Regions from separate parts of the Paludibacterium flexuosum genome, predicted to be linked through region 1. Evidence: predicted binding sites of a transcription regulator. Region 1 holds the regulator's gene; each other region holds the start of a gene.
The links. The regulator sigma-54, encoded in region 1, starts transcription at its own class of promoters, with help from an activator protein. The targets are predictions, from matches to a motif close to CTGGCACGCTTCATGCTT.
Positions count from the first base shown of each region.

Region 2: the regulator sigma-54 is predicted to act here: its motif matches at 2,003-2,020, upstream of AACH39_RS04275 (2Fe-2S iron-sulfur cluster-binding protein).
Region 3: the regulator sigma-54 is predicted to act here: its motif matches at 7,367-7,384, upstream of AACH39_RS11260 (dicarboxylate/amino acid:cation symporter).

Region 1 is NZ_AP029060.1:3,306,934-3,316,794, reverse strand. It holds gene AACH39_RS15755 (cation:proton antiporter) at 1-1,364, opposite strand, end outside; gene AACH39_RS15750 (KpsF/GutQ family sugar-phosphate isomerase) at 1,480-2,460, shown strand; gene AACH39_RS15745 (HAD family hydrolase) at 2,487-3,011, shown strand; gene lptC (LPS export ABC transporter periplasmic protein LptC) at 3,008-3,574, shown strand; gene lptA (lipopolysaccharide transport periplasmic protein LptA) at 3,564-4,103, shown strand; gene lptB (LPS export ABC transporter ATP-binding protein) at 4,106-4,834, shown strand; gene AACH39_RS15725 (RNA polymerase factor sigma-54) at 4,841-6,268, shown strand; gene raiA (ribosome-associated translation inhibitor RaiA) at 6,338-6,652, shown strand; gene ptsN (PTS IIA-like nitrogen regulatory protein PtsN) at 6,753-7,214, shown strand; gene hprK (HPr(Ser) kinase/phosphatase) at 7,207-8,163, shown strand; gene rapZ (RNase adapter RapZ) at 8,144-8,989, shown strand; gene AACH39_RS15700 (flavin prenyltransferase UbiX) at 9,029-9,646, shown strand; gene AACH39_RS15695 (NAD(P)H-hydrate dehydratase) at 9,643-9,861, shown strand, end outside.
Region 2 is NZ_AP029060.1:880,338-890,198, forward strand. It holds gene AACH39_RS04265 (type IV pili methyl-accepting chemotaxis transducer N-terminal domain-containing protein) at 1-959, opposite strand, end outside; gene moaA (GTP 3',8-cyclase MoaA) at 966-1,961, opposite strand; gene AACH39_RS04275 (2Fe-2S iron-sulfur cluster-binding protein) at 2,274-3,278, shown strand; gene AACH39_RS04280 (NnrS family protein) at 3,315-4,505, shown strand; gene AACH39_RS04285 (hypothetical protein) at 4,667-5,248, shown strand; gene AACH39_RS04290 (anion transporter) at 5,327-6,628, shown strand; gene AACH39_RS04295 (hypothetical protein) at 6,776-7,573, shown strand; gene AACH39_RS04300 (alpha/beta hydrolase) at 7,769-8,602, shown strand; gene AACH39_RS04305 (hypothetical protein) at 9,421-9,684, shown strand; gene AACH39_RS04310 (Rpn family recombination-promoting nuclease/putative transposase) at 9,780-9,861, shown strand, end outside.
Region 3 is NZ_AP029060.1:2,357,836-2,367,696, reverse strand. It holds gene AACH39_RS11285 (ATP-binding cassette domain-containing protein) at 1-623, shown strand, start outside; gene AACH39_RS11280 (succinylglutamate desuccinylase/aspartoacylase family protein) at 679-1,806, opposite strand; gene AACH39_RS11275 (TetR family transcriptional regulator) at 1,951-2,604, shown strand; gene AACH39_RS11270 (sigma-54 dependent transcriptional regulator) at 2,585-3,904, opposite strand; gene AACH39_RS11265 (ATP-binding protein) at 3,897-5,774, opposite strand; gene AACH39_RS11260 (dicarboxylate/amino acid:cation symporter) at 5,891-7,177, opposite strand; gene AACH39_RS11255 (MaoC family dehydratase) at 7,513-7,968, opposite strand; gene AACH39_RS11250 (flavodoxin family protein) at 8,068-8,640, shown strand; gene AACH39_RS11245 (BLUF domain-containing protein) at 8,692-9,117, opposite strand; gene folE (GTP cyclohydrolase I) at 9,120-9,827, opposite strand.

The sequences.
Region 1 (9,861 bases):
TCACCAAACACCACCGGGTCCCCCGCCTCGGCCGCCTCCTGTACCCGGGTCGGATCCATGTCGAGAGCAAAAAACGGGATATCCTCGGTTTCCAGCAACCGGGCCAGCGCCTGACCGCTGCGTCCGTAGCCGCAGATCAGCACGTGATCACTCTTGGACATGCTCTCCACCAGCACGTGGTGCAGGTCGAAGGCCTGCAGGGTCCAGTCTTGCCGGACCAGCCGTTTGGCAATGGCCTCGCCATGCATCAGGATGAAGGGCGCCACCAGCATGGAAATCAACACGGCAGCGACCGCCGCCTGCATGACCGGCGTCGTGATCAGATCCAGGCGCGAGGCCAGCGTCAGCAGGACAAAGCCGAACTCCCCGCCCTGCGCCAGCGCCAGCGCACCGCGCATCGAGGCCATGGACTGGTGGCCGAAGGCGCGCGCCACGCCATAGACCACGCCCAGCTTGACCGGCAACAGAATCAGCACCATCAACAGCACCAGCTCGAACTGGTCCACCAGCACAGGCAGGGACAGACGCATGCCGACCGTAATGAAGAAGAAGCCCAGCAGCAGATCACGGAATGGCCGGATATCCTCTTCAACCTGATAGCGATACTCGGTCTCGGAGATCAGCATGCCGGCGACAAAGGCCCCCAGAGCCAGCGAGAGCCCGGACAACTCGGTCAGCCAGGCAATGCCCAGCGTCACCAGCAGGACATTCAGCATGAACAGCTCGCCGGAGCGCTGGCGTGCGACCAGATGAAACCAGGGACGGATCAGGCGCTGGCCCAGCACCAGCAACACGGTCAGCACCACCAGCACCTTGAGAGCCGCCATGCCCAGCGACTGCCACAGCAGCGCCTGGCTGCCGCTCAGGGCGGGCAGCAGGATCAACAGCGGCACCACGGCAATGTCCTGGAACAACAACACGCCAATGGCCAGCTGGCCATGCGGTTGCCCCAGCTCGCGCTGCTCGGTCAGCAGGCGACTGACGATCGCGGTAGAGGACATGGCCAGCGCACCTCCCAGCGCAAAGGCAGCACCGGCATGACCAATGAACAGATAACAAACCACCCCGCCCAGCAGCATGGTCAGCGTGACCTGCAGCAGGCCGACGCCAAACACCAGCTGTTGCATGGCCTTGAGCTTGGCCAGCGAGAACTCCAGGCCAATGGTAAACATCAGGAAGACAATGCCGATCTCACCCAGCAGGGCGGTCGACTCCCCTTCGGGCACCAGGCCCGCCACCGCCGGGCCGGCCAGAAAGCCGATCAGCAGGTAGGCCAGCAGGGAAGGAACGCGCAACCGGCGGCACAAGGTAATGACCAGTACAGCCAGCAGCAATACCACGACGACAACAGCAAGTGAATGCATGGTCAGTTATGTTCTCCGCAACTTTTATCGATATCACATGACAGAGTCAAAGGTTTAAGCAAAAGTTGCACCAGCCGCGACCCCTGGGCTTATAACCTTGATATAATTCACGCTTATGGATACCCAAATTTACACGAACCGCTTGCAAAGCGCCCGAGAAGTCTTGCGAACCGAGGCCGAGGCGCTGGAAGCGCTGGCCCTGCGTCTGAATGGCGACTTTTCGCGCGCCGTGGATCTGATCCTCGCCTGCAAGGGACGCCTGGTCGTGACCGGCATGGGAAAATCCGGTCATGTCGCGCGCAAGATCGCCGCCACCATGGCCAGTACCGGCACCCCTGCCTTCTTCCTGCACCCGGCCGAAGCCGTGCATGGCGATCTGGGCATGATCATGCGCGAAGACGTCCTGCTGGCACTGTCCAACTCCGGTGAGAGTGATGAAGTCCTGGCCATGTGGCCGGCGCTCAAGCGCAAGGGCATTCACACCATCTGCATGACCGGGCGCGAGGGATCGACCATGGCCAAGCTGGCCAATGTCCACCTAGATGCCCATGTCGACAAGGAAGCCTGCCCGCTGGGACTGGCCCCCACCTCCAGCACCACGGCGCAGCTGGCCCTGGGCGATGCCCTGGCCGTCACCCTGATGCAGGAGCGGCAGTTCCGCGAAGAAGACTTTGCCATGTCGCATCCGGCGGGCAGCCTCGGCCGCCGCCTGCTGGTGCGTGTTGCCGATGTCATGCACACCGGTGAGGCATTGCCCTGCGTCAAGGTGGGCGCATCCCTGAAAGATGCCTTGCTGGAAATGTCGAAGAAAGGTCTGGGCATGACGGCGGTGGCCGATGCCGCCGGCTCGCTGGTCGGGGTTTACACCGACGGCGACCTGCGTCGCACGCTGGACAAGACCCTGGACCTGACCGGCATCCGCATCGAAGACGTCATGACCCGATCGCCCCGCACCATTGCGGCACACTGCCTGGCCACCGAGGCCGTCGAGCAGATGGAAGCCAGCAAGGTGCTCTGTCTGCTGGTGACCAATGCCGAACAGCAGCTGGTCGGGGCCCTCAACATGCACGACCTGTTCAAGGCCGGCGTGGTCTGATCCCGCCAGCCAGCCCGAGGAATAACATGCAAGCGACCAATGACCTGGCACGCAATGTCCGTCTGCTGATCATGGATGTGGACGGTGTACTGACCGATGGCACGATTTTCATTACCGCCGCGGGGGAAGAACTCAAGGGGTTCAATACGCTGGATGGCCATGGCCTGAAAATGCTGCAGTCCACCGGCGTCAAACTGGCCCTCATTACCGGCCGCGCCGCAAGCTGTGTCGAGCACCGCGCCCGCGGGCTCGGCATCGATTTTTACTATGCCGGCATTCACGACAAGCGCACGGCTTTCGAGGATTTGCTGGCCAAGGCGGGCGTGCAGCCGGCGCAATGTGCCTATGTGGGCGATGATGTGGTCGACCTGCCGGTCATGCTGCGTGTCGGGCTGGCGATTTCCGTCCCCGAAGCCCCGAGCGTGGTGCGCCAGCACGCCCACTACGTCACCGGCAATCGTGGCGGACGTGGGGCCGTACGCGAAACCTGCGAGCTGATCATGCAGGCCCAGGGCACGCTGGACGACCTGATCGCGGGCTATCTGTCATGAAGAGCGGGCATTGGACACGGTTGTTCCCCGTGGCGCTGGTCGCCCTCACCGCCCTGCTGACGATCTGGCTGGATCAGGTCTCCAAGCTGGGCAGCTTCGGCCATGATCTCGATCCGTCCCAGCCCGAATATGTTGCCGAGAAAATCGACGCGACACGCTTTGATGAGCAAGGGCGCGTCCTGCAGCACATGATTGCCGACAGACTGTGGCAGTACCCCAACCAGCGCGAGCTGTATTTCAATCAGGGCAACATCGCGCTGTTCAAGGATGGACAGCTGGATTACACGCTGATCGCCGACAACGGGCGTTACAATACCGAGTCGCGCGTCGCGTTCCTTGAGCATAAGGCGCATCTGCAGAAACCGGCGGTCGCGGGTCAGCCGCCGATGACGCTGGACAGCTCTGCCATGACCGTCGACACCGTCCGTCACTACGCCAGCTCACCGATGCCGACCACCGTTCACTATGGCAGCAGTGTCGCCAATTCGACGGGTTTCAATTACGACCAAAAGACCGGCATCGTGAACATGCTGTCTTATGCAAAGGCCACTTATGTTCAATAAATCCGCCCTGCTGCTGACACTCCTTGCCCTGGCCACCCCGCTGGCGTTCGCCGAAAAAGCCGACAGCGGCAAGCCGATCCAGATCAGCGCCGACCGCGCCACGCTCGACCAGATCAAGGGCATCACCGAATGGGATGGCGCGGTCGTGGTCATCCAGGGCACCATGCTGATGCATGCCGACCACCTGACGGTCACCCGTGACGCTCAGGGCAATCAGACCATGATCGCCACCGGCAAGCTGGTCACCTTCCGTCAGAAGGCGGATGATACGCCGGAAAAGAAAAATGTCTGGATCGACGGGCAGGCCAAGCGCATCGACTACAGCACGGTCACCCATACCGCCATCCTGACCACCAATGCCCGCGTCAAGAAGGGGGATGACCTGCTGATCGGCGACGTCATCGTCTACAACACCGAAACCCAGGTCTATCAGAGCCAGGGCGGCAGCGGCAATACCGCCAACAAGGGCCGGGTCACCGCCATCATCCAGCCACAAAAGAAAGACGCCAGCAGCGGCGCCGGAAAGTGATCATGACCGATAGCGTATTGACAGTGCAGCGCCTGAAAAAGCGCTACAAGAACCGCACGGTAGTCAAGGATGTCTCGCTGCAGATCAAGAGTGGCGAAGTCGTGGGTTTGCTGGGGCCGAATGGTGCCGGCAAGACCACCAGCTTTTACATGATCGTCGGTCTGGTCGGTGCCGATGACGGTGAAATCACCATCAACGAGCAGTCCATCACCCACATGCCGATCCACCGTCGGGCGCGGCTCGGGCTGGGCTATCTGCCGCAGGAAGCCTCGATCTTCCGCAAGATGACGGTCGACGAAAACATCCGCGCCATTCTGGAGATCACCGGCTTCAAGAAAGACGAACTGGAAAAAGAGCTCGACCTGCTGCTGGATGACCTGAACATCGCCCATCTGCGCAACAGCAATGCCCTGTCGCTGTCCGGCGGCGAGCGGCGCCGGGTGGAAATTGCCCGCGTGCTGGCCACGCGGCCACGCTTCATCCTGCTGGATGAACCCTTTGCCGGGGTCGATCCGATTGCCGTCATCGACATCCAGAAGATCATTTCCTTCCTCAAGGAACGCGGTATCGGCGTACTGATCACCGACCACAACGTGCGAGAAACACTGCGGATCTGCGACCGCGCCTACATCATCAGCGACGGTGCCGTGCTGGCTGCCGGCGAGCCGGAAACACTGGTCAACGACGAGCGGGTGCGCAAAGTCTACCTGGGCGAGCATTTCCATCTGTAAACCATCATGAAGCAAAGCCTCCAGCTCAAAGTCTCCCAGCAGTTGACCCTGACGCCGCAATTGCAGCAGTCGATCAAGCTGCTGCAACTGTCGACGGTCGAACTGCAAGCCGAAGTCGAACGCTATCTGCTGGAAAACCCGCTGCTCGAGCGCGATGAAGACACTCCCGGCGAACCCGGCCTGCCGGAGCGCCCGATGGAAAGCAGCCACAGCGAAGAGGTCCCGAAGCAGCAGGAGCAGGACACGGCGAGCGAACCGGGCATGGAAGCGCTGCAGGACTGGGGCAGCGGCAGCGGGACCGGCAGTGGTGGCAGCTACGACGACGAATTCGACCCCTTTTACAATGTGCCCTGTCATCAGACCCTGCGCGAGCTGTTGCTGTCGCAGCTGGGAGAAATTGACCTGCCGCAGCGCGACCACGCCGTCGTGCAACTGCTGATTGAAGAACTGGATGACGATGGCTACCTGACCACGCCGCTGGCCGAACTGGTGGCCAGTCTGCCCGAAGAGCTGGCCCTGGACGAAGATGAACTGGCCGTCGGCCTGCGCATGCTGCAGCAGTTCGACCCCCCCGGCGTCGGCGCCCGCTCACTGCCCGAATCCCTGCAACTGCAACTGGCCAGATTACCGGCCAGCACCCCCGGCAAATCCCTGGCCGGCGACATCATCGCGCAGCACCTGGCCCTGCTCGGCGCCCGTGACTACACCCGCCTGCGCAAGCTGCTGGGCACCAGCGACGATGCCCTGCGCGAAGCCCAGACCCTGATCGCCCGCCTCAACCCGCGTCCGGCCAGCGGCTTCGACGCGCGCGACACCCATTACGTCACCCCGGACGTCACCGTCAGAAAGCGTAAAGGCCGCTGGGTGGCCGAGCTCAACAGCAGCGCCGTCCCGCAATTGCGCGTCAACCAGATCTACGCCCGCATGCTGTCGGAAAACCGCCAGCAATCCGGCGATCTCGGCAGTCGTCTGCAAGAGGCACGGTGGCTGGTCAAGAACATTCAACAGCGATTTGACACTATCCTGAAAGTGTCGGAAGCTATAGTCGACAAGCAGCAAGCGTTCTTTGAACAAGGCGAAGTGGCCATGCGGCCGATGATCCTGCGCAATATCGCCGATGAGCTCGGGCTGCACGAATCCACCGTCTCCAGAGTCACCACCCAGAAATATCTGCTCTGTCCCCGGGGACTTTTCGAGCTGAAATATTTCTTCGGCAGTGCCCTGGAAACCGACAGTGGCGAAGAATGCTCCGCCACCGCCATCAAGGCACATATCCGCAGGCTGATCGAACAGGAGAACCCATCCAGGCCACTGTCAGACAGCGCCATTGCCGAACAGCTATCCAGCCAGGGAATTCAGGTTGCAAGACGTACCGTTGCCAAGTATCGTGAAGCCATGCAGATAGCGCCGGTCAATCAAAGAAAGGCTCTGTAATCCAACATCCGGCTGTACGGCCGACCCGACCGTGCAGTCATCATGGCAACAAAGTAAGGAGTAAGGGTTATGAACATCAAAGTGACTGGTCTTCACCTCGAGATCACCCCGTCGTTGCGCGACTATATTGATGAGAAGCTCGAGCGCATCAGCCGCCATGTCGACGACCTGATCGATGTCTCCGTTACCCTGTCCGTGGACAAACTGGTCCAGAAAGCCGAGGTCAACGTTCACCTGTCCGGCAAGGACATCCATGTCGAAGCCACCGAGGCCGACATGTACGCCGCCATCGACCTGCTGATGGACAAGCTGGACCGTCAGGTGCTGAAGTTCAAGGAAAAGCAGACCGAGCACCGCGGCGCCCACCCGGAAGCTTCGCTGTAAAGTGACATTCAGTACTGCCGGGAACCTTCGGGTTCCCGTTTTTGTTTGCCAGACTTTTTGACGAAGCCGGTCCGCCCGGCCTCCGATGCCGCCAAACGCTATGAAACAGATCGGTAAGATTCTTTCCCGCGAGCACATCCTGCTCGACCTCGACGTCAGCAGCAAGAAAAGGGTTTTCGAGCAGGTCGGTCTGCTGATGGAAAATACCTGCGGCATCGCCCGCAGCGAGGTGTTCGATTGTCTGTTTGCCCGAGAAAAACTCGGCTCCACCGGCCTGGGTCAGGGGGTTGCCATTCCCCACGGCCGAGCCCAGGGACTCAAGGAAGCCGCGGCCATCTTCATCCGCCTGAAAGCGCCGATTCCTTTCGATGCCCCGGACGGCAAACCGGTACAAAGCCTGTTCGTCCTGCTGGTACCGGAACAGGCCACCGACCTGCACCTGCAGGTCCTGTCCGAGCTGGCGCAACTCTTCTCCAGCCGCCCGTTGCGCGAAAAAATGCTCACCGCCCAAAGCGTGGACGAGCTCTACCAGATTCTTTCCGAGTGGTCGACCCATGCCTAGCATAACCGTGCGCAAGCTTTACCAGGAAAACCAGCAAAAGCTGAATCTCAGCTGGGTTGTCGGGACGGCGGGCGCCGACAACATTATCGGCATCGACGAACAGCGCCCTACGCTGGCGCTGGTCGGCCACCTGAATTTCATCCACCCCAACCGTGTCCAGGTACTGGGCCTCGCCGAGGTCGATTACCTGAACCGACTGGAACAGTCGGCGGCCAAAACCGCCCTCGACCAACTGTTCCACAAGAGCATGTCAGTGGTCATGGTGGCCAATGGCCAGCCGGTACCGAAACTGCTGCGCGACTACTGCCACTCCCACAGCGTGCCGCTGATGTCCACCCCGCTGGAAAGCCCGTACCTGATGGATGTGCTGCGCATCTATCTGGCTCGCGCGCTGGCCGTCTCCACCGTACTGCATGGCGTCTTCCTCGACGTCCTGGAAATCGGCGTACTGATCATGGGCGACTCGGCCATGGGCAAGAGCGAACTGGCCCTGGACCTGATCTCGCGCGGCCACGGCCTGGTGGCCGACGATGCCGTCGAACTCTACCGGATCGGGCCGGAAACCCTGGAAGGACGCTGCCCGCCTCTGCTGCGCGACTTCCTGGAGGTACGCGGGCTGGGCATTCTGAACATCCGCACCATCTTCGGCGAAACCGCCGTACGACCGAAGAAAGTACTGAAACTGATCATCCACCTGGTCAAGGCCAACGATCAGGCCATGCAGGCCCTCGACCGGCTGAACATCCAGTCGGAAACACAGGACATTCTCGGCGTCACGGTGCGCAAGGTCGTCCTGCCGGTGGCGGCCGGTCGCAACCTCGCCGTTCTGGTCGAAGCCGCCGTCCGCAACTACATCCTGCAACTGCGCGGCATCGACAGCACGCGCGAATTCATCGAACGTCACACCAATTTCCTGAAGGATCAGGAACATGCAACTGATATTGATTAGCGGGCAATCCGGTTCGGGAAAATCCATTGCCCTGCGGGCGCTGGAAGACTCGGGTTTCTACTGCGTCGACAACCTGCCCGCCACCATGCTGAGCGAGGCCGTGTCGCTGTATCAGGATTACGGCTTCGAGCAGATCGGCATCAGCGTGGATGTCCGCTCCAGCCCCTCCCTCGGTGCGCTGCCCCATGAAATGCAGAAGCTGCGCGAACAAGGCGTCGATGTGCGCCTGCTGTTCCTTGAAGCGCAGGACGACACCCTGGTCAAACGCTTTTCCGAAACCCGCCGCCGCCACCCGCTGGCCGGCAACGGACTCCTGACCATCAACGAATGCATCCTGGCCGAGAAAGACATGCTGGGCAGCATCCAGGAACTCGGCGCCCGCTTCGACACCACCGACCTCGTTCCCAATGCCCTGCGCAGCTGGGTCAAGGACCTGGTGTCGGCAGACAGCAGCCGCCTGACCCTGGTACTGCAATCCTTCGGCTTCAAGCACGGCGTCCCGCTCGATCTGGACTTCGCCTTTGACGTGCGCTGCCTGCCCAACCCCTACTACAACCCGCAACTGCGGCCGCTGACCGGCAAGGATCAACCCGTCATCGACTTCTTCCTGCAAGAGCCCGCCGTCGCCGAAATGACCGAAGACATCCGCCGCATCATTGCCCGCTGGCTGCCCTGCTTCAACCAGGAAAGCCGCAGCTACCTGACCGTGGCCATCGGCTGTACCGGCGGCCAGCACCGCTCGGTCTACATTGCCGAGCAACTGGCGAAATGCTTCCCTGACCAGCAAATCATGCTTCGCCACCGCCAGTTACAATATGCCGACTAGGGCCGCCGCACGCGGCCCGTTCACCGAACGAGCATCACCATGCGCCAGATTCAAACCATCGCCGTTGCCCTGACCGGCGCCTCGGGCCTGCCCTACGGCCTGCGCCTGATCGACTGCCTGATCGCCGCCGGCGTGCGGGTCTGGGTGCTCTACTCCCAGGCCGCCCAGGTCGTTGCCCAGCAAGAGCTGGGACTCACCCTGCCGGGCCGTCCGGCCGACGCCGAACAATGGTTCATCGAACAAAGCGGCGCCGAACCCGGCCAACTGAAAGTCTTCGGCCGCGAAGAATGGTTTGCCCCGGTGGCCTCGGGCACCAACCCGGCCGATGCCATGGTGGTCTGCCCGTGCTCGATGGGCACCCTGGCGGCCATCGCCCATGGCCTGTCGGACAACCTGATCGAGCGGGCCGCCGATGTCAGCCTCAAGGAAGGCCGCAAACTCATCCTGGTCCCGCGCGAGACCCCCTTCTCGGCCCTGCACCTGGAAAACATGCTCAAGCTGGCCCGCCTCGGCGCGGTCATCCTGCCCCCCAGCCCCGGCTTCTACACCCACCCGAAATCCGTCGACGACATGGTGGACTTCATCGTGGCACGCATCATGGACCAGCTCGGGGTACCGCATAACCTGATCCAGCGCTGGGGTGAAACCCGGCCATGAGCAGCGCCATCTACAGCGGTGCCGCCCTGCGCGCACTGGAACAGCGCGCCGAGACACTGGGCATCGACCTGATGGCCCGCGCCGGCCAGTCTGCCGCCCGGTGGATAGCAGCTCGCTGGCCGACAGGCGCCCACATCCTGCTGGCCGCCGGCCCCGGCAACAATGGCGGCGATGCCCTGGTCTGCGCGACCGCCCTGCTGCACGCCGGATTCCGG
Region 2 (9,861 bases), 1.2 Mb from region 1:
AGATGCGCCTGCTTGCCGCTCGGATCCGTCACCCGGACACTGCAGGCATCCGCCTGGAACCAGGCACGCAAGTGCTCGGCGAATCCCTGACTGAGCTCTTGCGCCGAAAACTTCTCATTTAGCCAGGCAGTCGTGCCATACAGCAGGGACAGCTCGCGATTTTGTGCATTGAGCAAAGCCGTTTTATCTTCGACCCGCGCCTCCAGAGTGGCATACGACTCGGAGAGCCTGTCTGCCATATGATTAAAGCCTTCGGCCAGCGCGCCGAATTCGTCCCGTGTTTCAACCGGCAGACGTACGCTCAGATCGTGGGTGGCCATACGCTGCATGCCGAACTGCAGACGCTCCAGCGGACGAAACACCAGCAAGAACATCAAAATGATTTGGGCCGAACAACCCATGACGGCCATGACGATCAGGATGACCTGGGAACTCTGCAACAACAGCGTACGCTGCTCGTTGTATTGCTCCACCAGCGTCACCAGATCATTCAGACGCGCAACAAAATCGTCAGAAGCCTGGCGCAGGGCGCCCCGGTTAACAGGAAGCCCGGCCAGAACCTTCTGTGCAGGAGGCAGAATCGTCTGTCGGTACTCGTCAACCACTCGCAGATAGCTGGCACGGACTGCCTCATCATGCGGCAGGTAGAGCGGTCTGGCCGGATCCCCCGTACGGAGCACGGTCAGGGTCTGGTCAAACACCGCCAGATCTCCCCTCACCCGTGCATCCAACTCGGCAGAGGGACTGGCGGCATACTCCTCCAGAGACAGAGCCAGGCGATAGGTCTGTTTACGCAGACTGCCGGCCGCATTGATGGCCGCCGCTCCGCCCTCCAGCTGCCAGGAGAGATACAACGTGGCACCAATAGCCAACAGCCCCAGCAACAGCGAAGCGAGTAAAGCGCCAACCACGCGGCTACTCAGACGACGGGCAGGAAATCGTTGCAGATCGGCCGACATGCGATGCTAGCCCCCGGTCTGCGACATGAAACGCACCAGCTGCTCCGGCGCCTCGCGGAAAACATGTCGTTCCGGCTTGCGCTGCATGGCCTCGCGGATCAGCGTCATCAACGCCTCCTGACTGGCGCCGTCGCGCAGCGGCTGGCGCAAATCCACCCGATCTTCCTGCCCAAGGCAAAGATGCAGCTGGCCATCGACCGAGAGACGCACACGGTTACAGGTGGCACAGAAATGCTGACTGATGGGCGTAATGAAGCCGATCTGCCCGCGGCCGTCAGCCGTTTGCCAGTAACGCGCCGGCCCGCCGCCCAGCGTCACGGCAGAAGGCTTCAGATCGAAGCGCTGCACCAGTGACGGCAGAATCTCCTCGACCGACATATAACCGGACTGCCGCCCCGTATCCCCCATCGGCATGGTTTCGATCACCCGCAGCACAAACCCCTGCTCAAAACAAAAAGCCGCCATGCGCTCGACTTCATGGGCATTGACTGAACGCATCAGCACCATATTCAGCTTGATCAGCGCAAAACCCGCCTGCCTGGCCGCCTGCAAACCGGCCATGACACTCTCCAGCGAGTCACGGCCCGTCACTTGTTCCATGCATTGCTTGTCCAGCGTATCCAGACTGACATTGAGGCGGGACAGCCCGGCCTGACGCAAGGCAGCGGCCTGCGCCGCCAGGCGCGTGCCATTGGTGGACAAAGATAAATCATCCACACCGGGAATGACCGACAACTGTGACACCAGCGACACCAGCCGCGCCCGCATCAGCGGCTCGCCCCCTGTCAGGCGGAAACGACGAACCCCCAGCGCCGCAAAGGCGGCGACCAGACGGCCGATCTCCTCAAAGCTCAGCCATTCGGCTGGTTCGGCATAGCCATCGAAGCCTTTAGGCAGGCAGTACTGGCAACGCAAGTCGCACCGATCCGTCACGGAAAGCCGCACATAGTCGATGCGACGCCCGTGAGCATCGAGCAGCGACGGGATCGCGGTAGAGGACATACCCATCTCCTGATACTGGTACGCGACCAGCATGCACAACACCGGCGCGATACATTCTTTAGCGCTAGTGTAAGTGTTTTGCGGCAGCAAAGGCGCAGACAAGAGGAGAAGACACAGATAGTTCGAAAGAACTAGGTGCGGGTTTGCCGCCATATCCGTGTGCCGCCGGGGGGCTTGACGGCAGTCAAGGATTTAAAAAACACCAGGCGCTGACGGATTTTCAATGGGTAATTCCTCGTACACTTTGCGCGTTCTGACAACCCCAAAGCGCGCCTGACTCACGGTTGCGCCGCCACCAGACCGATCTTCACCATGACAAGCACCACCCAGCAACTTGCGCATCAACTCACCCTGCACAGCCTGCGCCAGGAAACGCCGGACGTCTGGACACTGAACTGCCACAGCAGCACCCCATTTGATTACCTGCCCGGGCAATACGTACTGGTTGAGGTACCTCACCAGCAACTCAGAGCCTATACCCTCTCCTCGTCCCCCGGCATCTCGGCGCACCTGCAACTGACCATCCGCCACCTGCCTGAGGGGCGGGGCTCCACCTGGCTGACCCAGTCACTGCGCCCGGGGGACGCACTCTCTGTTTCCGGCGCACAAGGGCGCTTTACCCCGCAACACGCCAAGGGCCAGGCCTATCTGTTTCTCGCCGCCGGCAGCGGCGTCACCCCCATCATGTCCATGACGCGCTGGCTGCTGAAACATTCACCAGACTGCCATCTGGTGGTGATCTACCATGTGCGGCGCGCCAGTGACGTGATCTTCAGAGAAGAGTGGCAGGCGCTGGCCGAGCGCTATCCGGCGCAGCTGTCGCTGCACATCCTGGTCCGGGAGGACAACCGGGCCGGCACCGCCCTCAGCACCGAACTGCTGCAAACGCTGGTGCCGGACCTGACACGCCGCACCGTGATGACCTGCGCCTCGACAAGCTATATGGACACCGCCCGAAGCCTGCTGCGGACACTGGGCGTCGCGGACAGGCAAATCCATCAGGAAGCCTTTTTTGTCCCGCAGGCCGCCGCCCCGAACGAGGCGGCGGCAGAGACCTGCCAGATCCGCATTCAACCCTGGGGCGACCTGGTGACCACGCCCAAAGGGGGCAACCTGATGTCGGCACTGGAAACGGCCGGCATCCCCCTGATGGCCGCCTGCCGTCAGGGCGATTGCGGCAGCTGCAAGGTCAAGGCCCTGTCAGGCAAGGGGCAGATGGGCAGCCAGACCGCCCTGGGTCAGGCAGAACTCGACGCGGGCTGGCTTCTGGCCTGCTGCTGCACGGTCGATGGCGACCTGGAAATCAGCTTGCTTTAAGCCACCGACGGACACGTACCCCCCAATTTGCGAGGCATGATGTTAATTCACCTGGACGAACCCGGTACGCCGGACACCCGCCTGCCGCTGCTGCGGCTTGGCTTCCGCCCCTTTTATCTGCTGGCAGCGCTCTTCGCCGCCGTCGCCATGCCCTGGTGGTTGTGGCAACGCTTTACCGGCACCTACCCCGGTCAGGGGCTGAACGGCATGGCCTGGCATGCGCATGAAATGATCTTCGGCTACGTCGTGGCCGTGATCGCCGGCTTCCTGCTGACCGCGGTGCGCAACTGGACCGGGGCCGAGACGCCCACGGGCCGGGCGCTGGCCGGGCTTTGCCTGCTGTGGCTGTTACCACGCCTGCTGCTGCCGTTCGCCCCGGTCGTGCTCACCGCCCTGGCCGACCTGCTGTTTTTACCCATCCTGGCCTGGGTCATCCGCACCCGCCTGCGCGCCGCCAACAACACCCGCAACCGATTCATCCCGCGGCTGCTGGGCGCACTGGCGCTGTTGAACCTCGGCTTCTATCTGGCGCACCTGGGCTGGTTGCCACTCAACGAATTCACCCCGATGGAAGCCGCCTTGATGCTGATTGTCACGCTGGAGGTGGTGATTGGCGGACGCATCATTCCGTCCTTTACCAAGAACGCCCTGCCGGGCATCACACAACGCCATACCCCCGCCCTCGAACATCATCTGCCCCTGTTCACCGCCACCATCCTGCTCGGCAACCTGTTGCCCTTGCCGGCATGGCTGATCACGTCGGCCGATGCGCTGCTGGCGCTGATGCATGCTTACCGCGTCAGTGGCTGGGGCAGCTGGGCCTGCCGCAAGTCGCCGTTGCTGTGGGTACTGCACGGGGGGTATTGGTGCATCCCGGCCGGGATCGCGCTGCTGGCGCTGGCCCCGCCAGACATCCTGCCCCGACTGGCCGGCCTTCACCTGCTGGCCATCGGCGCCACCGGCGGACTGACCATCGCCATGCTGACCCGCACGGCACTCGGCCATACCGGACGCCCCCTGCGCGCCGGCCCCCTGGAGCACCTCGCCTACCTGTGCATTTTCCTCGCCGCAGCATGCCGCCTGCTGGCCACCCTGCCTGTCCTGCCTGGCGCCTATCAGGCAGAAATCTGGCTCGCGGGCCTGTTCTGGAGCGGCGGCTTTTTGCTCTACCTGATCAAATACGTCCCGATACTCGGCAGCGCACGCGTGGATGGCAAAGCGGGCTAACCCTCAGCCTGGCGCAGGCCAGACGGCTTGCGCCATCTGCGCCGTTTTGACCATATTCACAACAAGGACATGTCCTGCCACGGCAGAAAGACTGTCAGCCGTGTATTTGTAAAAAATATATTTTATGATCTTCGTATATTTCATACGGAAATCAACGCCCTATGACAGCCCTCAAGTCCTTTCTGAAAATGTTGTTCAGCTTTGCCCCCTGGATCGCCTTCCTGCTGATCGCCCAGGACTCGCTGTTCCGGCTGAAGGCCGGGATCATCGTCGCGGCAGTGCTGACTGTGCTCATGGCACTGCTGCGCCTGAACCGCGGGGTGATCATGTGGGTGAGCATTGCCTTCTTCTGCTATTGCGTGGTGTTTGTGGTGTTCCTGAATGACTTCTGGAGCGTGCGCTACATGGGCGCCCTGGCCAATGGCTCACTGGCGCTGGGCACCTGGATCGGCATTGCCTGCAAAAACCCATTCACCCTGGCCTATGCGCGCGAGGGCACCAGCCCGGAAATGTGGCAGAACCCGCAGTTCCTGCGTATCAATTACCTGCTCAGCAGCATGTGGGGGGTGGTCTTTACCCTGTGCGCCTTGTTGTCATGGCAACAGAGCGTGCATCCGATGATGCCATCCTGGGCCTACTCCACCCTGAACTACACCCTGCTGGTACTGGCCATGGTGATGAGCACCTGGTACCCGGAACACCGCAAGCGCCTGCGCGAACGCATGAACGCCAACCCGGCCTGAGACACGACAAAGCCCGCCAATGCGGGCTTTGTTTTCTGAGGGCGATGTCTGGCCCGGAGACCGTCCGGATTGGTTAAAATGGCGCAACTTCATTGCAGCGCCAGAGACAGCCCCCGCTTGCCGCACCACAGGCAGGGCGCGAACGGCCAGCCCACCATGACCACCACCATCCTCATCATTTTCTTTATCGTCTACCTCGGCATGATCCTGGGCGGCCTGCCCTTTTTGCAGCTCGACCGAACCGGGGTGGCGCTGCTTGGGGCAGTCGCGCTGATCGGTGTCGATGCGCTGAGCCCGGAGCAGGCGGTGCAATCCATTCACCTCCCCACCATGATTTTGCTGTTTTCCTTCATGGTGATTTCGGCACAGATGCGCCTGGGCGGCTTCTATGACTGGATACCGCACAAGCTGGCGGGCCTGTCACTCTCCCCGCCGCGGCTGCTGGCCATGCTGATTGTGGTCACCGCCGCCCTGTCCGCCGTCTTCAGCAACGATATCGTCTGCCTGGCCGTCGCACCGGTCCTGATAGACGCCTGCAGAAAACGCCGGCTGGCACCGATTCCCTTCCTGCTGGCGCTGGCCTGTGCCGCCAACATCGGCTCCTCCGCCACCTTGATTGGCAACCCGCAAAACATGCTGGTGGGCCAAACACTGCGTCTTTCCTTCTCAGGGTATTTCCTCGGCGCCATCATGCCGGTCGCACTGGGGCTGCTCGCCTGCTGGGGACTGATCGTCTGGCAAACCCACGGGCGCTGGCACGAGACACAGCCCGCCGCCGCGCGGACGACCACCGACGAGGCCACGCCATTCAGCGCCTGGCAGACCGGCAAGGGACTGCTGGTGGCCGGCGCACTGCTGCTGGCGTTTCTGTTTGTGCCCGGCCCGCGGGAGCACATGGCACTCATCGGCGCGGGCCTGCTGCTGATGAGCCGCAAGCTGCACTCACGCAAGATGCTGGGCCTGGTGGACTGGGAGCTGCTCGTCCTGTTCATGAGCCTTTTCGTGGTCAATCATGCACTGCAAAGCACCGGCATCACCTCGCGCGCCATCGCCCATCTCGCCGCCATCGGGGTACAGCTGGACCTGCCCGCCCACCTGTTTGCCGTCACCTTCCTGCTGTCCAATATCGTTTCCAACGTGCCCGCCGTGATGCTGCTGCTCCCCGTTGCCCACCATGAGACAGCCGGCCTGCTGCTCGCCCTGGTCAGCACGCTCTCCGGCAATCTGCTGATTGTCGGCAGCATCGCCAACATCATCGTCGTCGATGCCGCCGCCCGACGTGGCATCGACATCGACTGGAAGCGCCATGCCCGCATCGGCATACCGGTCACCCTGATCACCCTGATCATCTCGGGTGCCTACCTGATCTGGATTGACTAGGGTGGTTTGCGCCGGACCAGGCCTCAAAGACAATGGGTATACCACTAGCATGCAGCAAAGATTCTGGCTATCGTAAGCGCTTCCGCCGGCAGGCCTGTCCGAACCGGCACGCGACCGAATCCACACCATGGCAAGGCCATCACGAAAATGAAAATATTTGTCCACTGCGGGTTGATCGCCATCTTAACGTTCACCCTGGCGATGGCCGGCGAGTTCATCCATGACAGCTACCCGTTTTATGTCAGCCACTCGGGAGAGTTGATCAAGATGATCTCCTCTCTCATCGGGACATTATTCGCCATTGTGCTTGGTCTGCTGATTTCATCTTCATATTCCACATTCAACAATCAGCAGTCCGACTTCAACAGCATGGCCGTGGCCGTGGCCAATATGGATCTGATCCTGAAGCTCTACCAGGACGATACCCGGCACCTGCGCAAACAATTATTGGCGTCCATCGACCGGGTGTTGAAAACCTACTGGCCGGAGCGCAGCCAGGCCGGCCCGAAAGACATCAGTTACGACATTCTGCAAGAAGATGCAGAGGCCATGATCAATATCGGCAGTGCTTTCCACCGACTTGAAGGCGTCAGCCAGGATGACGTCAATGCCATGCGGCAATACACCAATCAATACCTGGCCACCCACACCAACATCATCAGAAACATCTCCAATCAGGTGCCGTCACTACTGCTGGCCATTGTGTTTGGCTGGGCATGCCTGCTGTTTTTTATCTACGGCATACTCGGCAGCGCCAGCGGATTCGAGATTTTTTTCTTGTTCCTGGGCTCGATCGCCATTGCCAGCGCCGATTTTCTCATCCTGGAACTGACCCACCCCTATCAGGGCTTGTTCAAGGTCTCCAGCGCCACATTCGATTTGCTCTACCAGGCCATCCTCGTGGAAGAAGGATTGGACACCCCCTCTGCTGCGCCAAGCGCCTGAGCCACGACGCTAGAACCGGGGTCAGGTCTTTCATTTTGCGCCTTCCGTGCAAAATGAAAGACCTGACCCCGTTTCTTTGGGCACACACTACCCCGCATGCAACTTTCTGGCATCACCGCAACTCATATCGCATAATACAACGGCACCCTCAGCCAGCACTGGCCACACGGCAGACCACGCCCCTGGAGAGACGCCATGCAGACGAACCCCCTGATACGCAACAACGTGACCGTCACCGGCAACACGGCGGCAACGACCTCCATGCTGTTCGTCAATGGACTCGGCTATGACCAGCACTTCTGGCAGCAAGTCACGCCAGCCTTTGCCCGGGACTACCGCCTGATCCTGTTTGATCATGTCGGCGCCACACCGGCGACGCTGGAGCAATATCGCATCCAGCAGGCGCGCTATCTGAATATCAGCGGCTATGCCACCGACCTGCTGGAAATCTGCGCCGAGCTGGCCTTGCCTGGCGAGATGATTCTGGTTGGCCACTCCCTGGGGGCCATGGTCGGTATGCTGGCCGCCATCGAGCAGCCGGCACGGTTTAGCAAACTCATCCTGCTGGGGGCTTCGCCCTGTTATGCCAACGACCGCGACTACCACGGGGGCTTTTCCAAACAAGACATCGATGGCGTCTATGATGCCGTGACCCAGGACCAGATCGTCTGGTCGCGACAACTGGCGCGGGTAGCCATGGGCAACCGCAGCAAACCGGCGCTGGTAGAAGCCTTTGCCAAATCGCTGGCGCGTATCCCGCAGGAAATCATGCTGACCGTACTGTGCGCAGTCTTGCAGGGGGACCAGCGGCAGCTGTTGGCCAGAGTGAGCGTGCCTTCGCTCATCATCCACGCTTCACAGGATTTTTTTGTGCCGCAGTCCGTCAGCCACTACTTGCATGCGCACCTGCCGCAAAGCCAGCTGTCAGCCATCGACGCCGAAGGCCACTTGCCGCATGTCACCGCGCCACAGGCGGTGGTCACTGCCATGCAGGCCTACCTGGCTCAGGATCCGGCGACATCGCCGTAGCCAGACACCCGCCTCGTTCACGACGCCCCGAGGCCCCAGTCATTCTCCTCCGCCCCAAAAATGGCGGCGGCCTCGCTGCGGATCAGACTGAAACGCGGCCGGATCGGCGTCAATATCATCCTGAATGGCACGATCACACGCAGCACGCCCTCCGGTTCCCGTTTGCGACAAGAGCGGGAACCGACCAATGCAATCCAAGCCATTGAAAAATAAAGGTGTTCCCGTAATTCCCGTTGTTCCCGTCCTTTTTATGGCAAAGAGGGGAATAGATACCGTGATCACGTGGAATGCTACGGGAGAGATGTTTAAGGATGACAAATACATATAAATATATAAGAGCATAAATACAAATACTGATTACCTACATCACAGATCAAATCAACCCTCTCCTATCCCTATCTACTTACTTGCTCAAACAGGACGGGAACAACGGGAATCACGGGAACAGCCTTGTCTGGCAAGGGTTTCAGTCGGGTACACCGCGTTCCCGAGCCTGAATGCAACGGGAACATGGGGGCTTCATACGCCGATGCAATGTGGACGGAGGACACATTCGCGTAGGGTGCATTCGCGTAGGGTGCATTCGCCGAAGGCAATGCACCGCAGCAATGCGCCAATGATGCATTCGCCGAATGGCAATGCACCAATACAATCCGCCGCCATGAAACATGGCGTCCTACCGCGCAAACTTGCGGATCTGTCATCGCTTTCGCTAGGGTATGTGGCGCGGCATGGTGCCGCTGAAACGGGCGCGGGCCCGGAGGTGTCATCAGCACCCCCGAGCCCGCTAACCAAACCAACTCTCGAGAGGAGTCAGTATGGCTGCCAAGTATGGTAATTCACCCCTGTCCCACTTCACAAATCGCCGTCTACCGCATCGCCCTTTGTTACCGCTGTTTGAGCTGGTTTCCGAGCTGTGTCCACCGCGTGAGGCACTGGCCGAGCCCGGCTTGTGCCGCCTGATCGTCGATGGCCGGCTCGACTGGTCGCTGGCCAGGGTCAATGGCCAGAGCTGGCTGTATCTGCCGCGTGCGGTACCGATGCGGCAATTGGCGGGTTGCACGGTGTTGCTGGCGGAGTAGGCATTCAACTGGAGGCCGGGGGGCGAAAGCTCCCCGGAGGGGTTGCTGGATGGATTGCATGCCCTCTGCCACGCCCTCTTCCCTATGTCACCGCCGTGCCCTTAGCGTTGTCTGCCTCCGCCATCACTCAGGGGCGCAACCGCATGGCCTCCCCCGCCCGGCACAACCCGGATACCG
Region 3 (9,861 bases), 950 kb from region 1:
TCAATTGCCTGGAAAAGCCGCATGAGGGCAGTATCCGCCTCAATGGTGAAGAGCTGCGCATGCAGCGCGTCAAGAGTGGCGAGCTGATTCCGGCCGACCATGACCAGCTGCAGAAAATGCGCACCAAGCTGGCCATGGTGTTCCAGCATTTCAATCTGTGGGGCCACATGACCGTACTGGAAAACGTCATTGAGGCGCCGGTGCATGTTCTGGGCATGAGCAAGGCCGAAGCAACCGAGCGTGCCATCAAGTATCTGCGCAAGGTCGGACTGGATGAGCGGGCACAGAACAAATATCCGGCCCACCTGTCCGGTGGCCAGCAGCAGCGTGTGGCCATTGCCCGTGCCCTGGCCATGGAGCCGGAAGTCATGTTGTTCGACGAACCTACTTCGGCTCTCGATCCGGAACTGGTGGGCGAAGTGCTCAAGGTCATGCAGGCACTGGCGGAAGAAGGCCGTACCATGATCGTGGTGACGCACGAGATGGGCTTTGCCCGCAACGTCTCCAACCACGTGATGTTCCTGCACCAGGGGCTGGTGGAAGAAGAAGGTTCGCCGCAGGAAGTCTTTGGCAACACCCGCAGCGAACGCCTGAAGGCCTTCCTCTCCGGCAGCCTGAAATAAGCCGCTGCCGGACAAAAAAAGGCCACCCTTGCGGTGGCCTTTTTGATTGTCCGTCTCAGGCAGTCAGCAGCTTGCCCTGCTTGAAGGCATCCTGGCTGGCCACCTTGGCGATTTCCATGCCTGCCGTGGCATAGGTGCGGTGACTGGTGGCATAGAGCATGCCGGGGCGCTGGGCGCGCACCTCGCTGCAGCGGTCGCTGATCGGATCAAAGATTTCGGCGATCAGGTCGCCACTTTTCACCGGCCTGCCGACCGGGGCGTGATAGACGATCACCCCGGCCTGGGGCGCGTACAGATCCTCCGAGCCAGCCAGCGGCGTGGCGGGGAAGGGCAGTTCCGGCAGCGGCGGGACCACATCGTCGATCACCCCGCGCAGACGCAGAAAGTTGAGTATTCCCTCGGCATCCTGCTCGGCCAGGGCGTGCTGCACCTCGCTCTGACCCCGCAACTCGACGGTGACCGCCAGGCAGGCCATGTCGATGTTGACCTCCAGCCCCTCTGCCTGCGCCATGTCGCGCAACTGCCACCACGGCTGGCTGCAGGCTTCGTCAAAGGGATGGTCCCCCGAGTCGGTCGCCAGCAGGCTGGCACAGGCGCCAAGGTAGTGTGCCAGCGGCTTGCACTGCGGCCAGAGCGGTGTGCCGGTGTAGAGATGCAGGCCGGCGCGGAAGTCACAATGCAGATCCAGCACCACATCGGCATCCACGGCCAGCTTCATCAGCGTCAGGCGCAGAGACTGCAGTTCGCTCTGGGCATCCAGCCGGGCCAGATGCTGACGCATCTGGCGGCGGATCAGACTGGTGTTGGCCGCGGCATCCTTGCCCAGCTGCGTGCGGATTTCGGGATAGATCACCTGGGCCAGTGCCGGGTAATGGCGGTTGAAATTCTGTCCGCTTTGCAGATCAAAACGACCGAGCAGGTTCAGGCTCTGGTTCTGGTTCAGACCGATCGGATTGGCCACCGGCACCAGGACGATTTCTCCCCGGATCTGACCGGAGGACTCCAGCGCCAGCAGCTGTTGCTTCAAATGCCAGGCCACCAGCATGCCCGGCAATTCATCAGCGTGCAGACTGGCCTGGATGTAGATTTTTTCTCCCTGACCAGGCTGACCGAAGTGGAAGCTGGTGACGGATCGCTGGCTGCCCAGGCTGGGGGACAGCAACGGATGGTGATGGGTGTACATGATTTCTCCTCTTGCCCGCTCTTTTCGCTTTTGTGCTGTACATGGTATGTCAATTGCACGGTCTTGTGGTGGCGCAAGATGCTGTCATGTGGTGTGCAGCGCGGTGGTAAACTCTGAGTGTCTTTTGTTCCCCTGATGGTTGCCATGGCCAGAAAAGCCCTGACAGATGAACAGCGCCGGGCACGACGCACCACGCTGTTGCAAGCCGCACAGCGGCTGTACCGCCAGACCGGCCAGTTGCCGACGGTATCGCAGATTGCCGAGACCGCCGGTGTCGCCAAGGGCAGTGTCTATCTGTCGTTCCGGACCAAGGAAGCCATCTTCATTGCCTTGCTGGAGGCCGGTTTCGATCGCCTGCTGGACGGCTTTACTCCCCTGCTGCAAGCCATGCCCACCGAGCCGGTGGCGGCGGCCCGGCATATTGCCCCGGCCTTGTCGGCCTATCTGGAGCAACAGCGCGAGCTGCTGTCGCTGGCCGGCATGGCCAATGCCGTGCTGGAGCAGAACCTGCCTCTGGATGAAATGCTCGATTTCAAGCGACGCCTGGCACAGGGGCTGGCCGAGAAAGGGGCGCTGCTGGAGCAAAAAGCACCGATCCTGCAAGGCCGTGGTGCGGCCTTCCTGCTGCAGGTATGGGGGTTGTGTGTCGGACTGTGGCAGGCGCTGGACGCCCATCCGGGGCTGCACGCCCTGCGTGACGAACCGGATCTGGCCATTCTGCGCCATGACTTCGGCACCGAGCTGCGCCATGCCCTGCACGCCCTCTGGCTCGGTGCGCTTACAGGCCGTATTTCCTGACCTTGTCGAACAGGGTGGTCTTGGGCATTTTCAATGATTCGCTGGCACGGCTCAGATTGCCGTCGTGACGGCGCAGTGCCTCGGCAATCAAGACCCGCTCGAAATCCTCCACACTCTGCGCCAGCGATGGCGTGTCGGCGCCGCGGGCCTCCGGTAACAGCGGCGTGCGGATCCCCAGGGCAAAACGCTCGGCGACATTGCGCAGTTCGCGCACATTCCCCGGCCAGTCATGGCCCAGCAGCAGCGCCTGTTCATCCGGCTCCAGCACCGGCGTGGGGCGGTCGAAGCGGGCACAGGCCTGCACCAGAAAATGCTCGAACAGCAGCGGGATATCCTCGCGCCGCTCGCGCAGGGGGGGCAATGTCAGCGAGACCACATTGAGACGGTAGTAGAGATCGGAACGGAACTGACCGGCATCGCTCATGGCCTTGAGATCGAACTTGGTGGCGGCAATGATGCGGCAGTCCAGCGGCACCGGGGTATTCGATCCCAGTCGTTCGAAGCTGCGCTCCTGCAACACCCGCAGCAATTTGATCTGCTGGGCAATCGGCATGCTTTCGATTTCATCAAACAGCAGAGTGCCGCCATTGGCGTACTCGAACTTGCCGATGCGCTTCTTCTTGGCATCGGTAAAGGCGTGTGCCTCATGGCCGAACAATTCGCTCTCGAACAGCGTGTCGCTCAGGCCGCCGCAATTGAGCGCGACAAAGGGACGTTCACTGCGCTTGCTCGCCTGATGCAGGCAGCGTGCCACCAGCTCCTTGCCACAGCCGGTCTCACCATGGATCAGCACATTGGCCGCGGTGTCGGCCAGATCGGCAATCATGGCCCGAATACGTGCCATGGCCGGTGAGCGACCGATCAGCTGTGCTTCCAGGGTGAACTTGCTTTGCAGCTGCTGCTCGAGATTGCGTACCGCCAGACCGAGCCGGCGCTGTTCCAGGGCCCGGCGCGTGACGTCCAGCAGCCGTTCCGGCGAGAACGGCTTTTCAATGAAATCGTAGGCGCCATCCTTCATGGCCTGTACCGCCAGACTGATATCACCGTGACCGGTGATCAGGATCACCGGCAGCTCGGCATCCCGCTGACGCAGCTTTTTCAGCAGCGCCATGCCATCGGTACCCGGCAGGCGAATATCACTCACCACCACCCCGGCAAAGCCCGAGCCGATCTGTTGCAGCGCTTCCTCCGCGCTGGCCGCCCCCTGTACCGGGATGCCCTCCAGCTCGAAAGCCTGCATGCATCCCAGCAGCACGCTGGGATCGTCTTCGACGATGAATACCGACAAGCTGTCAGTCATGGTGTGATTCTCCGGTCAATGCTGGCAGCAGCAGCGTAAAGATCGCCCCGCCCTGCGGATGATTGGCGGCCGACAGACTGCCGCCGGCTTCGGCCAGGATGCTGGCCGACAGGGTCAGACCCAGCCCCAGGCCGACCCCGGCTGGTTTGGTGGTATAGAACGGCTCGAACAGGTGTTGCAGGCTCTTGGCCGAAAAACCGTGGCCGTTGTCGTGCAGCGTCAGTTCGACGCGCTGATCCAGCCGTCGGCTGCGGATGATGATGCGGGCACCCGGCATGTCTTGCAGTGCATCGAGCGAGTTGGTCAGCAGATTCACCAGTACCTGCTCCAGCCGGTTGGGGTCACAATCCGCGACCAGATCGGGCGTTTCCTCGCGGATCACCTCGACGGCCCCGTGGCGCAGGCGCTGGTCGATCAGGAACAGCGCATTATCGAGCGTACGCGTCAATGCCGCCTGGCCGCCGCTGGCCTGGGATTTGTGGGCGAAAGAGCGCAGTGCGCCGGTAATCTTGCCCATGCGTTCAACCAGCTGGCCGATGGTTTCCAGATTGCCGCTGGCGGTCGGCAAGTTGCCGCGCGCCAGATACTTGATGGTGTTGGCCGACAGGGTCGACAGGGCTGCCAGAGGCTGATTGAGTTCATGGGCGATTTGCGCCGACAGCTGGCCGACCACGGCCATCTTGCCGGCCTGAATCAGCTCGGCCTGGGTTTGGCGCAAGTGAGTCTCGGCACGCGCCCGCTCGGTGACCTCGGCCTGCAGCTGCTGATTGGCCGACAGCAGATCGGCGGTGCGCTCCTCGACCTTCTGCTCCAGCTGCCGGTAGGCACGCTGCAGGGCCTCGCGTGCTGCCAGTTTGTCGCGCAGGCGCCGGCGGCGCTCGTTGAGCAGCACCAGCCCGGTCAACAGCAGGATGGACAGCACGGCCGCCAGGCTGGCGCGGCTGTAAGCCAGGCTGTAGGCGGGGGCGAGGCTTTCCAGCACCGACAGTTGCCAGTTGCTGCCTGCCAGTGGGCGCGTTTGTTCCAGATAGCGGTGCAAGGGCGAATCGGCCACCCCGGATGGTGCCATCCAGCGTACGACGCGGGCGTCGCTGGATTGCTGATGCAGTAAGTCGATCTTCAGCGGTCGCAACTTCAGACGGTTGTATTGGCGCGTTTCGTCCAGCCGTTGCTGGTCTTGTGGCGGCAAGGTGCCGAGGGTGGCGAATTTCCACTCCGGCCGCGAGGCCAGAATCACCACGCGGTTGGCGTCGGCCACCCATACCAGCGCCTTGTTCTGGCTCCATGTGTGCTCCAGCCGGGACAGACTGATTTTGACGACCGCCACGCCGATGGCCTGTCCGTTATCATCCAGCGCCTGCGACAAGTAATAGCCCGGCTCGCTGCGCGTGGTGCCGATGCCGAAGAAGCGGCTGCTCTTGCCGATGATGGCTTCTTTGAAATACGGGCGGAAAGCGTCGTTTTCGCCGAGGAAGCTGTCAGGTTGCTGCCAGTTGCTGGTGGCGATGACCTGACCCTGATTGTCCATGATGTAGATGGCGGTGGCGCTGGTGCGCTCGGTCAGGTGTTCCAGATAACGATTGACCTGCTTCTGCAGGATCAGGTCCCGGGGGGCATGCAGCAGGCCGACGACCGCCGGCGACAAGCCCAATACCCCGGGCAGCCGGGCAAAACGCTCCACCTCACTGTCCAGCGTCGCGCTGTACAGATCCAGCCGCTGGTTGGCGCTGTTTTCCAGTTCCGCCAGCGAGGACGACAGACTGGCATTGAAGGCCCAGCAGGCAAAGCCGGCCACGATCAGGGCAATCAGCGCCAGATAGAGCAGGGTGCCTGACAGTGAGCGGTGTTTGGCCATAAGGTGTAATAGCAAGAGAGGGTTACCATCCCGGCGAGAATAGTCAGAATGCCCTGTGCTGGCAAACCGCCTGATCAAGCTTTGCCATGAAAAAAGGCCGCCAGCTGGCGGCCTCATTTTCGGTTTCAAGCTCAGGCTTCCTGGCTGACCAGTTGCACCACCGGTTCGGCGATGAGGCCATCCTGCTGCTCGGCCTGGGGCGCGCCCAGCATGTTCTCCATCTTGGCGACCGTGGCGGTGGCAATCGAGTTGGCCATCACATTGGTCGCGGTACGGAACATGTCGAGGAACTGGTCAATGCCAAGGATCAGCAGAATCCCGGCTTCCGGCAGATGGAACATCGGCAGCACAGCGGCGACCACCACCAGCGAGGCCCGCGGCACACCGGCGATCCCCTTGCTGGTAACCATCAGCACCAGCAGCATGGTCAGCTGGCTGCCCAGCGACATTGGCACGTTATAGACCTGGGAGATGAACAGGGCGGCGAAGGAGGCATACATCACCGAGGCGGCCAGGTTGAAGGAGTAGCCCAGCGGCAGTACAAAGCCGGAAATGCGGCTGTCGACCCCGAAGGCATCCAGTTGTTCCAGCACCTTGGGGAAGGCGGCTTCCGAGCTGGCCGTGGCGAAGCCCAGCATCATCGGGGCGCGAATCTTCTTCATCAGCACCATGACATCACGGCCGAGGTACAGATAGCCAATGGCCAGCAGGAAGGCCCACAGCGTGGCGATGGCGACCAGGAAAGCGCCGAGGAAACGGGCATAGATCATCAGGATGCCCAGACCCTGGGTGGTGATGGTGGCAGCAACGGCACCGAACACGCCCAGCGGGGCAAAGGCCATCACAATGCCGGTCAGCTTGAGCATGGTGTGTGCCACATCATCCAGCATATTGCGCAGCGTGGTCGGGAAGCGGTTTTTCAACTGCGCCATCGAAATACCGAAGAACAGCGAGAACACCACAATCTGCAGCATCTCGTTATTGGTCATGGCTTCAAAGAAGCTCTTCGGGAACATGTGCGAAATGAAGTCATGCAGATTCAGCGCGCTGGTTTTCAGGCCGGCACTGCCGGTCGGCATCGGCAGGTTATAGCCGACACCCGGTTGCAGTACGTTGGCGTAGAACATGCCGATCAGCAGCGAGACCAGCGAAGCCAGGATGAACCAGACCATCGCCTTGCCGCCAACGCGGCCGACCGATTTGGTGTCGGAGCTGGCAATCCCGACCACCAGCGTCGAGAACACCAGCGGCCCGATGATCATCTTGATCATGCGCAGGAAAACGTCGGTGAGGATGGACAAGTTGCTGGCCACATTCTTGGCCGCCTCAGCCGTCAGCGAGTTGTGACACAGGAAGCCGACAACGATACCAAGGATCAGCGCGATGCCGACCCAAAGGGTGATTTTGTTCGATTTCATACAATCTCCGGTTCAAAAAGCCGGCACGCGCTAACGGTGTCGATCCCTGATCCGTCATGGCGTAGCCCTGTCCTCCGGTCAGCCTCCCGCGAGAGGCGCCATCAGGTTGTGTGTGTGTGCACGATGCGGCGGCGTCTTGTCTGCCGCGAACGGCTCGTGGCCGTTTGTTGTCATCGCCCGGCTACTGATTAGCACATCGCGTGCCAGCATCATGGCGGAGGAAGTGGTTTTTAACTTGTTGATTTGTATGAATATAAAACCAGGCGGCTGGCGCGGCGTTTGGATTTCCGTACCAGCCAGGGGGAATGACGTTCGGAAATCCGAACGTCATTGGGTCAAGACGGACGAATCGGCACGGACAAGCGAGAGGTCATGCTCTGTACCAGCGCGCCATCCTGGTTGCGGGTTTCGCTTTTCAGGGTAACCAGACCGCGCTCGGGGCGCGAAGGGGAAGTCTTGATGTCGATCACCTCGCTGGTGACCTGCAGACGGTCGCCGGGCCGGGTCGGGCGCGGCCAGCGCAGTTCGGCGCCCGCCCCCACCAGCCCGCCGGCAACCGGCAGGCCGCTGCCCACCAGCAAACGCATGGTGACCGCCGCGGTATGCCAGCCACTGGCCGCTAGTCCGGCGAACAGGGTGTTGCGCGCGGCGTCCTCATCCAGATGGAAGGGCTGCGGGTCGAATTGGGCGGCAAAGGCCTTGATGTCGGCCATCGTCATCTCGTGGGAGGCACTGACAAAGGTCTGGCCCAGCGTGAAATCCTGCAGATACATCGTTTCAGTCTTCGCCATGGCGGAATTCCGGGGCATGTCAACGGATGGTCTATAAACAGACAACCGGTGCCGGAAGGCATCCTGATCGTCTTCCACAACAACAGGGAGTTTGCAGCCATGACAACCATCGCCATTGTCTACTTCAGCGGTTACGGCCACACCGCCAAACAAGCCGAGGCCGTCCGCGACGGCGCGGCAGGCGTTGCCGGCACCCAGGTGGTGATGTATCGCATTGATGCTGACGGCAATTTGCCGGATGGTACCTTCGACGCCCTGGCAGGGGCCGATGCCATCCTCTATGGGTCGCCGACCTATATGGGCGGTCCGGCCTGGCAATTCAAGAAATTTGCCGATGCCTCATCCAAGGCGTGGTTTGTGCAGGCCTGGAAAGACAAGCTGGCTGCCGGCTTTACCACCTCGGCCTCCGTCAACGGCGACAAGGGTGCCACCATTCAATACCTGTTTACCCTGTCACAGCAGCATTCGCAGATCTGGGTCGGCACCGGCCTGATGCCGTCCAATACCAAGGCGCATGGTCCGGCAGACGTCAACTGGACCGCCGGCTTTGCCGGTGCGCTGGCCATTGCGCCATCCGATGCCTCGCCGGACGAGGCGCCGCGTGCCGGCGATCTGGAAACAGCCCGCCTGCTGGGCAAGCGGGTCGCCGAGCTGGCTGCCCGTCTGGCCTGATGCATTGTGCGGCTGACCGGTCCGGCGGTTTCTTGTCGGACCGGCGCTGTATCAGCCCCGCGTGCCGAGTGCGCCGGCCTCGGCCAGGGCTTCCAGCAACCGGGCCGTGCTTTCGCCGCTGACCGAGTACGGGTCGAGTTGCGGGCTGTCGGAGAAGCGCAGCAGCAGCGACATGTTCAGCTTGTCCAGCGCCACCCGGGCCATGGCCCAGTTGGCGTAACGCCGTTCGGCAATCTCTTCGTACTGCAGCAGCGTGACGTTCTGGTGGCGGGGATCCTTGGCCAGCAGCTGGAACAGACGGTTGACCTCGGTACGGCCACCCTCCAGCACCTGCACGAAAGTCTTCTGGCTGTAGCACAGCAGTCCGGTGATGCCGTTGGCCGGATTGTGTACCTGAGCCTGCGACAGAATGGCCTCGATCAGCTTGGCCGAAATGGTTTCTGCGGTCTGACTGGCGTAGATCAAACGAACCAACATGATTATCCCCTGTGGATCAAAGACAGGAATTCACGACGCAAATTGGCATCGCGCAGGAAAGAGCCGCGCATCACGCTATTGGTCATCTTGGACTGATCGTCCTTGACCCCGCGCCAGTGCATGCAGAAGTGGTCGGCTTCCATGACGATGGCCAGGCCATCCGGCTGCAGTTTGTTCATCAGCAAGTCTGCCATGTGGGAAACGGCTTCTTCCTGAATCTGCGGCCGGGTCATGACCCAGTCGATCAGCCGGGCGTATTTCGACAGCCCGATCAGGTTGGAGTGCTCGTTTGGCATCACGCCGACCCATACCTTGCCCATGATCGGGCACAGGTGGTGCGAGCAGGCGCTGCGCACCATGATCGGCCCGACGATCATCAGTTCGTTGAGCTGTTCGACATTGGGAAATTCGGTCGAGGGCGGCATCGGCACATAGCGCCCCCTGAAGACTTCGCGTACGAACATCTTGGCCACCCGCTTGGCGGTTTCCTGCGTGTTGTGATCGTTCTCGGTGTCGATCACCAGGCTTTGCAGAACCTGCTGCATGTGCTGCTGCACTTCGGCCTGCAGTTGATCGAGTTCGCCTTCCTCAATGAAGTCGGCGATGTTGTCGTTGGCATGGAAACGCTTGCCGGCGGCGACCAGGCGGCTGCGGATGCGCACCGATGCCGGATGGCTGGCAAGGCTGTTTTCTTGATCAGATTTGCTCATGAATGGAAGACCTGTTCTGAATCACGATGAGGCT